Regions from separate parts of the Rummeliibacillus sp. TYF005 genome, predicted to be linked through region 2. Evidence: riboswitches for the same ligand, from Rfam matches in the RefSeq annotation. Region 2 holds a riboswitch; each other region holds the start of a gene.
The links. A riboswitch is a leader RNA that binds a small molecule or an ion and turns the genes downstream of it on or off. The one in region 2 is predicted to bind thiamine pyrophosphate.

Region 1 (3,283 bases), on a different contig from region 2:
ATACCAAACCACTTGCTTTCCAAGGTAATATTATCGATCATTTTAAAATTACTTTTGAAAACGGTAAGATTGTAAAAACAGAAGCTAGAGTAGGTGCAGAACTTCTTCAAGAACTAACAAAAGCAGATGAAGGATCACGATATCTCGGTGAGGTAGCACTTGTACCACATGAATCACCAATTTCAGCATCGAACATCCTATATTACAATACATTATTTGACGAAAATGCATCCAACCACTTAGCAATCGGTGAAGCTTATCCAACATGCTATGAAGGTGGGAGCGCGCTTTCAAAAGAGCAACTTGAAGAAAAAGGCATCAATACTTCTATTACGCATGAGGACTTCATGGTAGGTAGTGGAGAGATGGATATTGATGGTGTTCTACCTGATGGAACTGTAGAGCCTATCTTTAGAAAAGGAAGTTGGGCATTCTAAACTGCATTGCTGAACAAGATAAAAACCCTTCAATGACAGCCTATAAGAATGTACGGCTTATTATTGAAGGGCTTTTTAATTCTAGTAATAAATTGAGAAATTATCATTATTTTTTTAAAGGATTTTTCTTCTTTCTAGCGTCAATGGCTTTTATGATGATTGGATAAACGATTGGTGCGATTTTTATAGCAGCTTTTACAACTTTTCTTACTTGCATAATATGCACTCCATTCTTTGGATTCTCTGTATTTCGACATGATAAATCCCCATATAGATAGTATCTAAGCTTTAAGAACTTTTATGCCTTGAACAATATTCCATATAAACACTGCAAGGGATAAAATTACTTCAAAGACAATAAATATTAACCATGCAATTATGATAAATGTATCACCACTTGATGAGTATGACAAACCATTTGAATTTAATCCAATTGACTCATAACTACTTGACTGAAAACCAAAACTCATTACAACAACTATGAAGATTATTACACCAATAATTGTAGGTATGATTAGCAATAGGTGAGAGAGAAAAGCACGTTTTGCATGTCTTTTAACTTCAGGTTCATTTGCAACAAAGAAAACGATTAATGGTAAAATAAGCCCAGCAAAAAATACACTAAAATAACAAAGCGATGATAATACACGATTATTATTCACATTCATCACCTCCATTCAATCATTCATATACATCTACGGATAAAAGCGAATAAAAGATTCATTTGTTTTTTACAAGAGACAAAGGATTATTCGCTATTGAATTTCCAGCATAAGTTAAGTACAATAAATATGTTCAAAAAAATTTAATGATGTATCGACCACAAGGGGAGCCGTAAAGGACGGCTGAGAGTGAACCCGAAGTTCTAACCCTTTGAACCTGTAAGTTAATGCTTGCGTAGGAATGTGGATAGAAAACCGACTATTTCGATGTCAGGGCTATCCTGATGTCGTTTTTTTATGGTGAAATATCTAATTCTGGCAATACCAGAATACACTTTAGGACTTATGTGATCTACATCTGAACTAAGGAGGATGAAAATTGAACAATAAGAAATTATTAATGATGATTGAAATTGCAATTTTTGCAGCGATTGGTTTAGTTTTAGACCAGCTCTCATTTAGACTATGGGCTCAGGGAGGTTCTATTAGTCTTGTGATGGTACCAATTGTGTTGATGTCTTTTCGATGGGGAACAATACCAGGTCTTGTAACTGGATTCCTAATAGGAACTTTACAAGCAATAATGGGGGGCTATATTTTAACCCCATTACAAGGCTTTATCGATTATTTCTTTGCTTTTACAGTTGTAGGTTTAGCCGGAATCATCCGACGTCAATTACTTAAGGTTAGTAAAGAAGGAAAGAAAAAGCAAATGGTAGCGTATATTACACTCGGTACTTTTATAGGGGGATTATTACGCTATATTGCACACACAGTGGCTGGTATTGTATTCTTTGCAGAATATGCTGGAAAGCAAAATGTATACTTATATTCAATTATTTATAATGGTTCCTATATGATACCGGCAATTATATTAACAATCATTGTAGCATCTCTTCTCTTCACTACAGCGCCAAAGTTACTAGAACATAAAAGATAAAGAGGATAAGAAATAAGCCTAGTTTTCTATACTAATAGGAACTAGGTTATTTTATTCGATAAGATTTTTTTAATTTCATGATGTCGATGGAAAATGTTTGTATAAGTAAACTTTTCATGTATCTATAATATGATAGCTATAAGCTTAGGAAAGGTTTTCTAAAACTGCTTTTCGTAAATTGTGGTATAGTTAAGAGTAGATAAAATGAGAAGGGATCGTTACAAATGATTGCAAAAACGAAAGAAGAAATAGATGCTTTAATGAAAGCAGGCCGTGCAATGGCTGAAATTCGTGAAGCGATGAAAGCTGCAACAAAACCAGGTGTTACAACAAAAGAATTAGACGATTTAGCTGGTAAATTATTCGAAGAAAAAGGTGCCGTTTCAGGACCAAAAGCAGAATATGATTTCCCAGGATACACTTGTATTAGTGTTAATGAACAAGTGGCACATGGTATTCCAAATCATCATAAACTTAAAGCCGGTGACTTGATTAATATTGATGTGTCAGGTCATGTTAACGGTTATTATGCAGATACAGGTATTTCATTTATCGTTGGAGATGTTGAAAAACCAGAAGTTCAAAAAATTTGTGATGTAGCACAAAGTGCATTTGATCGTGCTATGAAAAAGGTTAAAGCTGGTTCTCGTTTAAGCCAAATTGGTAAAGCAGTAGAACGAGAAGCTCATGATAATGGGTTATCAGTTATTATGAATTTAACTGGACATGGTGTTGGACACTCTCTACATGAAGAACCACAATATGTGTTAAATTACTTTGATGCTTGGGATCGTACAATTCTTAAAGAGGGAATGGTATTAGCAGTAGAACCATTTATCTCACAAAAAGCTGAGCATATTGTAGAAGCTGGTGATGGCTGGACTTTTATTACACCAGATAAATCTTTAGTCGCTCAACTTGAACATACAATCATTGTTACAAAAGGCGAACCAATTATTACAACAAAAATTGACTAGAAAAAGTTAAAATAAAAAGCAGCTTAAAAGTTTGAAACCATTAAGCCACTTATTCAAGCTCTCTGAATTTATTCAGAGGGCTTTTGTTTTTTGATAAAAATAATTCCTACAACAAGTACACCACTCAAGAAAAGAGCAGCAGTTGTAACAAGTAATTCTTCAAAACCATTCTTAAATGCAATTCCAATAAAAGTCCAAATATAAATAATAGGGAAAAGGATATCTTCATAATGAAATCTGACATGTAATGCAATTGCTGCTCCAAAT
Region 2 (3,283 bases):
TTTTTCAATGCTTCAACGGCATCTAATTGAAGAAGAGATGCTCCTCCTTTGGCAATCATTACTGGGTCAACCACGAGATGAATATCTTTATCTTTTAAACTTTCAGCAACAACTTCTATAATTTCAGCAGAAAACAACATACCTGTTTTAACTGTCTTTACTGGTAGATCCTTCATCACACTATCAATTTGTTGTTTAACAAAAACAGATGATGTAGGGAAAATACCTTCTACCCCCAATGTATTTTGAGCAGTTAAAGCAGTAATAGCAGATGTGCCGAAAACACCTAGTTCTTGAAAGGTTTTTAAGTCAGCTTGAATACCAGCACCACCACTACTATCAGAACCTGCTATGGTCATTACAATATCCATCATTGATCACCTCTAGATATATCGTGTAATCCATTAATCACTTCTATTTGAAAAGATCCTAGTAAATTCGCAGATGCAGCACGTTCTGCAACTACCTTATAATCTTTTAACACATCATGAAGAATTGTCATCTTATCTCCCTCTACTGCTAAAGCAGCCGCACAAATGGAACTAAGTAAGCATCCTGTTCCTGTCACTTGTGTCATCAATAGATGACCACCTGTAACACTTCTCACTTCTTCACCATCTGTTAATATATCTGAAGGTCCTGTTATAATAACTAAACAGTGATATCGACTCGCTACTTGTTTTGCCACTTGTTCAATATCAATTTCCCCTTCACCACTGTCTACACCTTTCGCATGCCACTCTACACCTGCAATTGTTGCTAATTCCCCAGCATTACAGCGGATTAAATCGACTTGCACTGCTACCAATAAATCTTGAACGGTTTGTTTTCGATATGCCGTGGCACCAACACCAACAGGATCAAGTACAACAGGTATCTGTCTACTATTTGCCTTACGCCCTGCAAGTATCATTGCTTTCCTAGTACGATTGTTAATCGTTCCAATATTAAGCAATAACGCAGATGCATTGGATACCATTTCTTCTACCTCTGACGATTCATCTGCCATAACCGGTGAAGCACCAATTGCTAGCAACCCATTAGCAGTAAAATTTGCTACTACATAATTCGTCATGCAGTGAATAAGAGGATTAGTCATTCGAATTTTAGATAAACTCATAGCTAGTCACTTCACCTTTCCAATCTTCAAATGTCCAAGGCATCTCCCAGAACTTCCATTCATAATAACAGCTTTTTTTAAAATGCGATTTTAATCGTGCTACTTTTTCAGGTTGCTCTTCTGCAAAGCGATTCATCATCGACTTTTGCAATTCAATTTTTTCTTTATAATCTGGGGAACTGTACATAGCAATCCATTCTTCATACAATTTGACACCGGGTTTCGCATTTTTATACTTTTCTCCGATTTCTTGATACAGCCAAGGACACGGCAACATTGCTGCGAATGCTTCTGCAACATCACCATTATGGGCTGCATTATACATATGACTTACATAATTATATGCAGCTGGAGCAGGTTCAAATTCTTCTAATTCTTTTTCTGTACACCCGAGCTCTTGAAAAACTGTTCGATGTAATTCAAGCTCAGCTGCATTGATAAAACTGGCTGTTTCTAGGAAATAGTTAATATCTTCATTCGCCGTTGCTTTTGATGCGGCAATAGCCAGTACTTTTGTGTAATTTTTTAAATAATAAGCATCCTGCATCATATAAAATTTGAATTTTCCAATTGGCAGCGTCCCATTAACCAATCCTTTTACAAACGGATGCTCAAAACTTCCTTCCCAATACAAATTTGTTTCTTTTCTCACTTCTTCACAAAATGTCATTCTAAGTCCTCCTTAGTAGTTGGACGTAGACGCAAAAAAGTCTCCATGAATGGACATAGAGACTTAAAGTGTTACGTTGCTCCCTACGTCAGTATTAACTGTCAGGTTCCAAGGGTCAGGTTTTACCTTCTCAACACAAAAGTGTCCCCCCGCACATAAATATTTGTTTTGGGTACAAAAAAACTCTCCAAATTATGGAGAGCTACTGTACAAAATTTCTTTGAATGTACTTTGCTCCCTACGTCAGTGTTAACTGCCAGGTTCCAAGGGTCAGGTTTTACCTTCTCAACACAAAAGTGTCCCCCTGCAAATATTTAAGTTACTTTTATCGTAGCATTTATGAATTAGCTACTCAAGGATAAATTTACCTACTCTTACTATTCCATTTTGGAATCAATACTTCCTTTATCAATCATATCTCTACTTTCAAATTCTCTGTTAAGCTCATTAAAAGGAGATGATCAAATGAGTGAATGGAATGCAGTTTTATATGATCAAAAGCACAATTTTATTTCAAAATTTGGCGGAGGTTTAGTCGAATTGTTAGCACCACAGAGAGGTGAAAATATCTTAGATTTAGGCTGTGGTACAGGAGATTTAGCTAACAAAATTGCAAATCAAGGAGCCTTAGTACATGGCATCGATGCATCAGAAACAATGATTCATCAAGCACAAACAAAATATCCACAATTACAATTTTCTGTAAATGATGCTACTCAAATTAACGTACATCATCAATTTGATGCGGTATTCTCTAATGCCGCATTACATTGGATCAAACAACCTGAAATCGTTGTACAAAATGTTTATGATGCTTTAAAGTCAAATGGCCGTTTTGTTGCTGAAATGGGTGGGAAAGGAAATATCTCTTCAATTGTAAATGCGATTAAACAAAGTATGAATGAATTGGGTTATGCGTATATTGAAGATTACTTTCCTTGGTACTTTCCTACAGCTGAGGAATATAGTAAATTATTAGAACGGGAAGGCTTCCAAGTGAAGATGATGACATTATACGAACGCCCAACCCAGCTTATTGGAGATGAAGGGATCAGAAATTGGTTGCAAATGTTTAGTAATAATATTTTTCAACATTTATCTAATACTCAAAAACAGAATGTTATTCAATTATGCGAAGAAATTTTAAAGCCTCAGTTATATAAAGAACATACTTGGATTGCTGATTATTGGAGGCTCCGTTTTGTTGCAGTTAAATAGACAAAGGAAAGGCATTTCAATTAATGTGGAATGCCTTTTATATTGAACTTCAACAGTTTATAGAATCTGTTAATGCACTATAAATAGCTTTGCTACTTTCTAAAAAAGCTTGAATATCACTAGATATGTATTTAGAAATAAAATAAGTTTGCGAAGTAATCTGCTGAAATAAGTTTAAGGATTGAATCCTTAGTATGCCTTCTTCTCCTTCTTTTTGCACAACACTTTGTGGTAAAAATGCAATTCCCAGTCCCTGCTTAACAAAATTTTTTATA
Region 3 (3,283 bases), on a different contig from region 2:
TTTCACTTTACTAAAATCGCCTCCATCTGCTTCGACCATAGACTTAAGTGTCGCTTCGCTTAATTCACTAGAAGAATAGCCTACATTTTTCCCCTCTAAATCTTTAGGTGAATCAATACCAGAAGATTTTTTCATCATTAAACGGTCGAGTGGATGTCTAACGAGTGATGCAATAGAGACAATCGGGATTCCTTCAGATTTTGATAAAATTGCTTGATTTTGATAGCTGATTGCCAAATCTACTTTTCCCGTAGCTGCAAGTTTCAGAGGATCATTTGTATCTGCAGGCATTTCAATTTTTACATTTAAACCTTCATCTTTGAAATAACCTTTCTCTTTTGCTACATAAATGGCAGAATGGACTGCATTTGGATACCAATCTAGCATGATACTAATATTATCTAGTTTTTTGCCATTTTCTGTGGAAGCTTGATTATTTCCATTACAACCTGTTAAAAATACGATTAAGAAAAGTACAATTGCAATATTCATCCACTTCTTCATGTTTAACATCTCCTATTAATTTAGTTGGCTTTGCTCCATTTATTTGTAACTCTTTTTTCTATCCATGACGCTAATGCAAATAATAGAATACCTACAATGGTTAATACTGTGATAGCTGCAAAGACGCCTTCGGCATTTAAGTTTCCTGACATTCTTCTGCTATAATAGCCTAACCCTTCACTTGCACCGAGCCATTCTCCAATAGTGGCTCCAACAAGGGCAAAAACAATGGCCATTTTAAAGCCTGAGAAAAAGGAAGGCAGTGCCATTGGGATTTGTAACTTTTGAAAAATTTGAAATCGGTTTGCGCCCATCGAACGTAGCATTTCGATATATTCTTTATCACAGGACTTCAAACCGTCATAAGTTCCCACAACAATAGGGAAGAAACAGATTAAGAAAGTGACAGCCACCTTGCTCCAGATGGTATATCCAAACCACAGTACAAAGATTGGGGAAAGTGCAATAATAGGTATCATTTGTGAGATCACCACTGCTGGATAGACAATCTTTTCAATAGTTTTTGAGAAAAACATGATAACTGCAATAAGTATGCCCCCAATGACAGCGATAGAAAATCCAATAAAAAATTCTAACATTGTGGCACTTAAATGCTCGATTAAAAGTGGTTGCCAATTCGCAAAAATCATTGATACAACCCCAGTTGGTGCTGGTATGATAAAACTTGGAACAATTTTAGACCGTACAAGCCATTCAACAATAGCAAGTACAATGATTGAAAATCCGATAAATAAACTATAGGTTTGTAGAAAATTTTTGAGTGCTTTCATTTGCAATTTTCTTCTCCAATTCTTGACGTAGTGTTACGATTTCTTCAGAAAAAAGCATTTCCGATTTTCGTGGACGTGGCAAGGGTATTAAAATTTCTTCTATCCGTTGATCTGGATGTAATAACAAAATCCGATCACTAACAAAAATGGCTTCTTCTAAATCATGTGTGATAAAAACAATCGTTTTGTTTAAATCTTGCCAAATGGATAATAACCAAGATTGCATTTCCTTTTTTGTCAATGCATCAAGGGCTCCAAAGGGTTCGTCGAGTAAAAGCACATCTTTTCCTGTTAATAGGGCACGTAAAAAAGCTACACGTTGTCGCATACCTCCAGAAAGTTGTTTTGGTAGTGCGTGCTCGTATTCACTAAGGCCTACTCTTTGTAACCAAATCCTCGCTTCATCCTTCGATATATGTAAATCCTTTTGAATTTCAGACGCAATTAAAATATTATCGAGAATCGTACGCCAAGGAAGTAGTAAATCCTTTTGTGGCATATAGCCAACATCACCTAAAGAAATCTCTAGATCATCAATGCGGATTTCACCTTCGTCGGGTTGAAGAAGACCCGTCATTAATCTTAAAATGGTACTTTTCCCAGTCCCGCTTCTACCTACAATAGAGATGAATTCTCCCTTTTTTATCTCCATATTCAGTTTTGAAATTACTTGATTTTTTTGTTTGTCCTTGTTGCTATAGCTATAAGAAATATTTTTTAACTTAAGTGTCATTTTTTCTCCCTCCTAAAACAAAATAAAAACTGCTTCCTATAAAGAAAGCAGTTTCGGTAAAACATTAAATAACATGTCTCATAAACTACTTTCCTCCGCTAGTGCAAACTAGATCAGGTTCAAAGGGTACAATCTCAGCCAATTGGCGCCCCTAGTAGAATCAATAATATTTAATTGTTGTTTCGTACAAATAAAAAAACCACTCAATAGGAGAGTGGGTTAAATAACAAGAATCATTACTTATATAACTCACTTCCCTCCGCTAGCGTAAACTAGATCAGGTTCAAAGGGTTTAGAACACCGGTGTTCAGTCTCAGTCCGTCCTCGGACACCCCTAGTGCTATTCAGTTTCCTTATATAGCTTATCACGTACAAAAATTTATGCAAGACTTTTCATTATTAAGATAATCTGGATAAAAAATATAATTTGAGGACATTTTTGACAATTGTAAAGTTTGAAGCATATACTATATTCAAACGGATGTTTGACTGAGGTGGATGATTTGAGTAAAGATGCTCAGAAAACGAATTCAGATAGTTGTGAAGTATTTTGTTACAACGAAGAAAAAGTAACGAAGATAAAACAGCAAATAGAAGAAGTGAATGGTGTTGAATTGCTATTTAAGGCATTAGCCGATTCAACAAGGTTAAAAATTGCATATGCTTTAACTTTAGAAAAGGAATTATGTGTATGCGATGTAGCAAATATCATTGGTTCTTCAACTGCAACTGCTTCGCACCATTTACGATTATTAAGAAATATGGGATTAGCGAAATTTCGAAAACAAGGAAAGCTCGCCTTTTATTCATTAGCAGATGAACACGTACACCAACTAGTATCAATTGCAATGATTCATACAAATGAAGGAAAAGAATAAAGAGGGTGAATAACAAATGGACGAAGGAAAGGCAAAAGTAAAACGTGAACTCATATTAGAAGGATTAGATTGTGCCAACTGTGCTCAAAAAATTGAGAATGGTGTTAAAACAATAGATGGGATTTCAAATTGCTCAGTGAACTTTGTAACAAAGTCACTTTTAATGGAAACAGATGAAAAACAAGTAGAAGATGTTGTAGCTGAAGCAAAGAAGAAAGTCAAAACTCTAGAACCTGATATTACAATACTAGAAAAAAATAATCCGAGTATTATGAGAACTTTATATTTGAATGGATTGGATTGTGCCAATTGTGCAGCGAAGATTGAGACTGAAGTAGGAAAACTTGAAGGAGTCACTCATTCTTCTGTTGACTTTG

Region 1: it holds a riboswitch for thiamine pyrophosphate, as region 2 does, so the genes downstream of both, thiT (energy-coupled thiamine transporter ThiT) here and tenA (thiaminase II) in region 2, are expected to answer to the same signal.
Region 3: it holds a riboswitch for thiamine pyrophosphate, as region 2 does, so the genes downstream of both, CW357_RS15005 (ABC transporter ATP-binding protein) here and tenA (thiaminase II) in region 2, are expected to answer to the same signal.

What each region holds. Positions count from the first base shown of each region.
Region 1 covers NZ_ML122551.1:50,147-53,429, forward strand. Annotated here, with positions in the region: gene CW357_RS07745 (aminopeptidase) at 1-437, shown strand, start outside; gene CW357_RS07750 (magnetosome magnetite crystal formation protein family) at 719-1,099, opposite strand; TPP riboswitch at 1,253-1,358, shown strand; gene thiT (energy-coupled thiamine transporter ThiT) at 1,479-2,039, shown strand; gene map (type I methionyl aminopeptidase) at 2,264-3,016, shown strand; gene CW357_RS07765 (tryptophan-rich sensory protein) at 3,085-3,283, opposite strand, start outside.
Region 2 covers NZ_ML122589.1:1,328-4,610, reverse strand. Annotated here, with positions in the region: gene thiD (bifunctional hydroxymethylpyrimidine kinase/phosphomethylpyrimidine kinase) at 1-371, opposite strand, end outside; gene thiM (hydroxyethylthiazole kinase) at 371-1,120, opposite strand; gene tenA (thiaminase II) at 1,107-1,790, opposite strand; TPP riboswitch at 1,854-1,951, opposite strand; TPP riboswitch at 2,009-2,106, opposite strand; gene CW357_RS16085 (class I SAM-dependent methyltransferase) at 2,256-3,008, shown strand; gene CW357_RS16080 (LysR family transcriptional regulator) at 3,058-3,283, opposite strand, start outside.
Region 3 covers NZ_ML122579.1:18,892-22,174, reverse strand. Annotated here, with positions in the region: gene CW357_RS15015 (ABC transporter substrate-binding protein) at 1-504, opposite strand, end outside; gene CW357_RS15010 (ABC transporter permease) at 525-1,295, opposite strand; gene CW357_RS15005 (ABC transporter ATP-binding protein) at 1,261-2,028, opposite strand; TPP riboswitch at 2,102-2,191, opposite strand; TPP riboswitch at 2,266-2,374, opposite strand; gene CW357_RS15000 (ArsR/SmtB family transcription factor) at 2,532-2,906, shown strand; gene CW357_RS14995 (heavy metal translocating P-type ATPase) at 2,923-3,283, shown strand, end outside.